DNA from 2 places in the Kytococcus sp. Marseille-QA3725 genome. Region 2 is predicted to be linked to the other one. Evidence: riboswitches for the same ligand, from Rfam matches in the RefSeq annotation. Region 2 holds a riboswitch; the other holds the start of a gene.
What was found. A riboswitch is a leader RNA that binds a small molecule or an ion and turns the genes downstream of it on or off. The one in region 2 is predicted to bind cobalamin.
Positions count from the first base shown of each region.

Region 1 (3,396 bases), on a different contig from region 2:
GCGGGTTGGAGGCCGCGGCCTGCTCGCTCGGGTAGTAGTTGATGTCGATGACGCGGTCCAGGTAGGTGACGGCCAGTCGCACCGTGGAACGCAGCCGCTCGGTGTCCAGACCGGTCGCGGTGGCCGCCGGGTCCAGCGGCCGGACGCCGGTCGTGCCGTCGGACCAGCGCAGGTGCGCTGCGAGGTTCACGGAGCCCAGGTTGCACACGGCGGTCTCGGAGTCGCTGGTCACCTCGATGATCTCGGTGCACAGGTTGCTCAGGTGCACCACCGGGGCGGGCTCGGTGGTGCCGTCGGGCATCACCCGCGGCGCCTGGTCGTCGCTGGTCTGGTTGCACGCCTCGTTGGCGCGGTCCTTGAAGGTCATCCAGCCGTTGCCGGTCTGGGCGAGGGTCCGCATCATCCGGCCGTAGAGGGCGCGGGCGGAGACGGTGCGCACCACGTCACCCCGCGCCTCGGCCGCGCGGTACGCCTCGTCGAAGGCCGGACCCCACAGGTCGGGCAGCTCGGGCACCGCGTCGGGGTCGATGAGGCTCCACTCCTCGTCGGCCTCGACCCGACGCATGAACTCGTCTGGGATCCAGTGGGCGAGGTTGAGGTTGTGGGTACGGCGGGCGTCCTCGCCGGTGTTGTCGCGCAGCTCCAGGAACTCCTCGACGTCCGGGTGCCAGGGCTCGAGGTAGATGCACGCCGCGCCCTTGCGCCGCCCGCCCTGGTTGACCGCGGCCACCGAGGCGTCCAGCGTGCGCAGCCACGGCACGATGCCGTTGGAGTGCCCGTTGGTGCCGCGGATCAGCGCGCCGCGGGAGCGGATGCGGCTGAACGCCAGCCCGATGCCGCCGGCGAACTTCGACAGCTTGGCCACCTGGTGGTAGCGCTCGTAGATGGAGTCGAGCTCGTCCCGTGGGGAGTCGATGAGGTAGCAGCTAGACATCTGCGTGTGGCGGGTGCCGGAGTTGAACAGGGTCGGCGAGCTGGGCAGGTAGGCCAGCGAGGAGAGCAGTTCGAAGAACTCGACGGCCTCGTCGGCGGTGTGCGACAGGCCGGAGGAGACCCGCATCAGCCAGTACTGGGGCGACTCGATCACGGCACGAGTGAGCGGGTGGCGCAGCAGGTAGCGGTCCTGGACCGTGCGAAGGCCGAAGTAGTCGAAGCGGTGGTCGGCGTGGGCGACCTGGGCGCGGCGCACGGCCTCGTCCAGCGCGGCGTGGTGGGTGGCGACGAACTCCGCGGTCTCGTCGCCGATGAGGCCCTGCTCGTGGCCGACGCGCACGGACTGGCTGAAGGACGCGATGCCCTGCCCGCGGACCTCCTTGTCGATGACCCCGGCCAGCAGCCGGCCGGCCAGGCGGGAGTACTGCGGCTCGGTGGCGGTCATCTCCGCGGCGGTGGCGATGGCGAGCTGGTCGAGCTCGGCGGTGGTGGCGCCGTCGTAGAGGCCGGCGATGGTGCGGGTGGCCACCCGCATCGGGTCGACCTCGGGCAGGCCCTCGGTGCAGCGCTCGACGGCGACGACGATCTTGTTGAGGTCCACCTGCTCGTGCTCGCCGCTGCGCTTGACCACGCGCATCTGGCTGCGGGGGGTGGTGGGGGTGCCGTCCAGCGTGGGCTGGTCGGCGGTGTTCGGCAGCGCAGGCGCGCCGGGGGCGGCAAGCGCGCCGGGTGCGCCGGGGGTTGCGGCCGCGGCAGGTGCGACAAGCGCGTCGGGGGTTGCGGTGGCCTCCGGGACGCCGGAGTTCGTGGTGGTCATGCCCTCTCCTCGCGAGCGTGCCGCGAGGGGTGGAGGCACCGATCGACCGGGGCGCCGCGCGAGGGGTGCGGCATCGGACACCCGCATCGGGGCCGGGTCACCCCCGCTGGGGCTGTGGGCGCTCCGGGGTCGTGGACACCGGTCGCCCGTTCTCCGGACGTTCGTCTGCCAGCCGTCCCGCGCGGCTCGACGGTCCGACCGCGGTCGCGGCCGGGCGCTGGCAGGTCTTCGGACTCACGGGCGTCCCGGCCGGGGCCGAGCCGGTGGGCGGGACCTGTGGGTCGCGTCCACCGGGGTCCTACTGGCCGTCGCTTCCCGGGTGCTGGCTGCACCCAGTGCCGTTGACGGCGGTCGTTCCCGAATACCGCTGCGGGGCAGTCCCGGAATCGCACCGGGTTCCCTCTTGCCCCTCTCCGGCGCAGCCCGTCAGAGAGGGGGCACGAGATGCCCCATCGCCCGTGGCGACGCCGGCGAGGACCAGCAGGAGCACCATATACAGGGGTGCGCGAGCAGACCAACCCCACATGTTGTGGATACCCCGTCGTGGCGGCCTGGCGCCGAAATCGGGCGGACAGGCGCACCGGCGGGTGGCGCACCGGCAGAGGCGGGTCGGTAGAGGCGGGCCAGCTCCGGCGCGGCACGGTTACACCGGCTCCGTTCGACACAATCGCACCGATCTCGGCGGCACGGGCGCGTTGGGCACCAGGAGGCGCGAACACGGGGATTCCGGCTCCGGTAGGTCTCCAGACCCGCTGGGCCACCCCCCCCCTACCCCGGGGTGGGTCCACTTGACCCGGGTCAACTCCTGTCGCTTCAGGACCCACCCCGGGACAAGGTGATCAACCCCCGAGGAAGCTGCCCACCCTGGCGAACGTGACCGGACGGCGTCCCGACGGGCCGCCTGGTGGACTGGTTGAGCGCCCCCACGGACGCGCGGCGGGCGGGCGTGGGGCGAAGTGCGCCACGGACACACGCGGCGGGTCCGCACCGGGCGCCGGGTGCGCAAGACGGCGGGCGCGGGGCCACATCGACCCCGCACCCGCCGCACTGCGGTGCGTCAGCGCGTCAGAGCGAGCCCTTGCGCCACGGGCCGGTGATCGCCAGCGTGATGCCCGGCGTCTGGATGTTCACGAACAGCCAGTTGCCGTTCTTCGGCTCGAACGTGGAGCCGCACCACTCGGAGGTGCGGTAGTCGCCGGCCTCCACGGTGGAGCCGTTCATGCCCGATCGCGGGATGACCACGTTGTTGCGGGCGAACGGGAAGATCTCGCCGTCGGTGGTCAGGCCGTGCACGTATGAGTCGCCACCACCGTCCTCGCACAGCACGATGCCGCCGCGCGGGGAGACGCAGATGTTGTCCGGGTTGTCCAGCACGGTCTCGTCCGGGGAGGCGAACAGGATCTCCAGGCGGCCGGTGCGCGGGTCGTAGGTGAAGACCTGGCCGTTCTCGTCCGGGCCACCGCTGGTGGAGACGACGTTCACGACGCCGTTGCCCCACCACGCGCCCTCGAGGCGGGCGAAGGCGGCGCCGCCCTTGGCCAGGCCCTGCTCCACGGTGGTCACGCCATCGTCGGCCGGGTCCGGCTCGTCGATGGTGACCCAGGAGGTCTCGTACACGGTGCCGGTGCCGTCGGCGTAGGTCTCGT
Region 1 is NZ_JBUCLA010000001.1:36,667-40,062, reverse strand. It holds gene ACY8FT_RS00150 (ribonucleoside-diphosphate reductase subunit alpha) at 1-1,750, opposite strand, end outside; cobalamin riboswitch at 1,971-2,191, opposite strand; gene ACY8FT_RS00145 (PhoX family protein) at 2,816-3,396, opposite strand, start outside.
Region 1: linked by a shared signal. The riboswitch ahead of ACY8FT_RS00150 (ribonucleoside-diphosphate reductase subunit alpha) and the one ahead of ACY8FT_RS09150 (FecCD family ABC transporter permease) in region 2 are both predicted to bind cobalamin.

Region 2 (3,396 bases):
GCGCGCAGGAGCACCTGCTCCACGGCGGGCGGCACGTCCTCGCCCAGCAGCGCGTCCGCCACGACGGCGGCGGAGTAGACGTCGGAGCGCGGGTCGGGCCGGCCGCCCGCGGAGAGCTCGGGCGCCACGTGGCCCTCGGTGCCGGCCGCCGGGTCAGCCACCCGGTCGTCAGGGCCGACGACCAGGCCGAAGTCCGCCAGCACGACCTCCCCGTCACGGCCGACGAGCAGGTTGTTGGGGTTCACGTCCCGGTGGGTCAGACCACGCCGGTGCAGCGCGTCCAGGCCCACCAGCATCTGGCGGACCACGTCCCGGGCCTCCTCACCGGAGATGCCGCCACGCTCCCGGATCCACCGGGGCAGGTCGCGGCCGGCGGCCGCGGTGGCCAGCCACACGTGCTCGTCGCGCGGTCCCGCCGCCCACAGCAGCTGCACCAGGTGGGGCTCCCCCACCACGGCGGCCATGTGCCGGCTCTCCACGCGGAAGGCCTCGCGCGCCAGGTCGTCGACGGGCGTCCACCACACCTTGAGCGCGACGTCGCGGCCCGTCACCCGGTGCCGCGCCAGCCACACCTCCGCTGAGCTGCCACCACCCAGTCGCTGCACGGGCTCGAAGGCATCCGGCAGATGGGTCTCGGCCCCCCGGTCGTTCACGTCATCCCCTTCTCCGGCAGATGGGCGGCCAGATCCGCCCGGGTCACCATGCCACGCCGCACCAACAACGTCGCCAACCGCACGAAGACCGGCGACGACTCGTGCGCCGCTCCCGGCTGGCCCGCCAGCACCGGGGCATACAGATCACAGAGCTCCTCGACCTGCCGCCGCGCCTGACGACTGCTCAGACCCAGGGTCTCCGCCACGTCCCCGTACGTCGGGGGCACGCTGTTCCCGGAGAGGCCGGGCGCGCACAGGGCGGCGGCCACCGGCCAGAGCTCGTCCGGGATCGGGTCCAGCGCGACGGTCTGCCGCGGACTGGGCGGCGGCACCGCACCATCCCCCAGAGCACCGATGCGGAGCTCCCACGAACCGGCACTCGGGGTGGCCAGTCGAGCCGTCGGCTCCGGCACCGAGCAGGCGGCGGGACGGCGCCCCTCCGTGCGGGCGGGCAGCCAGGTGGGGCTACCGGCCTCACCGAAGACGCCGAGCTCGTGGGTGTGGGACAGGTTGCGCACCCACAGCTGGCCGGCCTGGCACCAGAGCTCCCCGGCCACGCGGGAGAGCCGCTCGCCGAGCAGCTCCTCCCAGACCGGGATCTCGCAGGCCGCGTCGTCGCGTCCGAAACGCCCCCAGGTCCCCTCGGTGAAGTCGTAGCGCTCGTCCGCGTAGGTGACCGTGAAGAGCACCTCCGGCCCGGGAGCCCCCGTCGCCAGTCGTACCGGTTCCCCGCTGCGGTGGGCAGGCTGGTCACTGAGCGGCATGGCGGGCACCTCGGGGGGGGCATTGGGCGTTGGTGGCCCGGGGGGCCTCACGGGACATTGCCAGAGCACCGCGTCCGACACAACGCGCCCGCTCCGACCTCGCGACCGAGAGGGACTAGGGTGTGCCGGTCGGTTGCACCCCACCCGGGGTGCAAGGGAACCCGGTGAGAGGCCGGGACTGACGCGCAGCGGTATGGGCTGTGCGCGATGACAGGTGCCACTGGCCACGGGCCGGGAAGGCGTCCTCGCGTGAGAGCCCGAGTCCGAAGACCTGCCGACGCTGTTCACCGTCCGCGGGCCTCGCGATCTGGGCCCCGATGAGAGATGTGAGTCCTGCCCTTGCCTGATGCTGCCGGTTCCCGGCCGCGCACAGCGGTCCTGATGGTCCTGCTCGCCGTGGCGCTGCTGGCCAGCATGGTCGTCTCGCTCGCCGTCGGCGCCGTCTCCCTGCCCGTGCCCACCGTGTGGAGCGTCGTGCAGGCGCACCTGGGTGGCCAACCGGCCGACCCGACCTGGGACGCGATCGTGTGGGACCTGCGCGCCCCACGCACCCTGCTCGCCGCCGTCGCCGGAGCCGGGCTGGCCGTGGCCGGGGCGGGCATGCAGACGCTGGTGCGCAACCCGCTGGCCGATCCCTACCTGCTGGGCGTCTCCTCGGGCGCCGGGGTGGGGGCGACGGCCGTCATCACCACCGGTGCCCTGTCCGGGCTGGGCATCTGGGCCCTCTCCGGCGGGGCGCTGCTGGGCGCCCTGGCCGCCGCGGCCCTAGTGTTCGGGGTGGCGATGCTGCAGGGCGGCCTGACGCCGCTGCGGCTCGTGCTCACCGGGGTGGTTCTGTCCTCGGCGTTCAGCGCCGTCTCCAGTTTCCTGGTATTCCGTTCCGGTGACCCGAAGGCGGCCCAGTCGGTGCTCTTCTGGCTGCTCGGCAGCGTCAGCGGCGCGAGCTGGCAGGTGCTGCTGCCCGCCACGGTCACGACCGTGGTCGCCGTGCTGGTGATGGTGGCCTTCTCCCGCTGGCTCGACGCACTGGCGGCCGGACCCGACCTCGCCGCGTCCCTTGGGATCCCGGTCAAGGGTCTGCGAGTGGCCCTGTTCGTCGGTCTCGCCGCGCTGGTCGGGGTGCTCGTGGCCGTCTCCGGTGGTATCGGGTTCGTCGGCCTCGTCGTGCCCCACCTGGTCCGCATGGTGGTCGGCGCCCGTCACCGGGCCGTCGTGCCCGTGGCAGCACTGGGTGGCGCCGTCTTCCTGGTGTGGGTCGACATCGTCGCCCGGGTCAGCGTCCGCCCCCAGGAGATCCCCCTGTCGGTGGTCACCGGCCTCGTGGGTGCGCCGGTGTTCCTCGTGCTGGTCGGCCGCCGTCACTACCGCTACAACGGAGCCGACTGATGCGGCTGCGCGCCGAGGGCCTGAGCGCCGCGGTCGGCCGGACCACTGTCCTGCAAGACGTCACCTTCGAGGTCCCCACTGGCACCGTCACGTCGCTGGTCGGCGTCAACGGGTCGGGCAAGTCCACCCTGCTGCGCACCCTCGCCGGCATCCGGCCGGCCCCGGCAGGGCAGGGGTGGCTCGGCGACCGGACGGTCGACCGGATCCGGCCCCGCGAGCGCGCCCGCCGCCTGGCGCTGGTCGCCCAGGACGAGGCGCCGCCGGAGGACCTGCTGCTCGGGGAGATGATCGCCATGGGCCGCACCCCGTTGGCCAGACCGTGGGAGATGGGCGGTGCCGACGAGCGCCGGGCCGTGCTGGAGTCCCTGGACCAGGTCGGGCTCACCGGCATGGCCGACCGGCCCTGCAGCGAGGTCTCCGGAGGGGAGCGCCGCCGGGCTCTGCTGGCCCGCGGGCTGGTGCAGCAGACGCCGATCCTGCTGCTCGACGAGCCCACCAACCACCTCGACGTCGCCCAGCAGCACCACCTGCTCGGTCTCGTCCGCGGGTCGGGCCGCACCACGGTGATGGCTGTCCACGACCTGGGGCTGGCG
Region 2 is NZ_JBUCLA010000002.1:231,758-235,153, forward strand. It holds gene ACY8FT_RS09140 (protein kinase domain-containing protein) at 1-653, opposite strand, end outside; gene ACY8FT_RS09145 (hypothetical protein) at 650-1,417, opposite strand; cobalamin riboswitch at 1,532-1,710, shown strand; gene ACY8FT_RS09150 (FecCD family ABC transporter permease) at 1,799-2,803, shown strand; gene ACY8FT_RS09155 (ABC transporter ATP-binding protein) at 2,803-3,396, shown strand, end outside.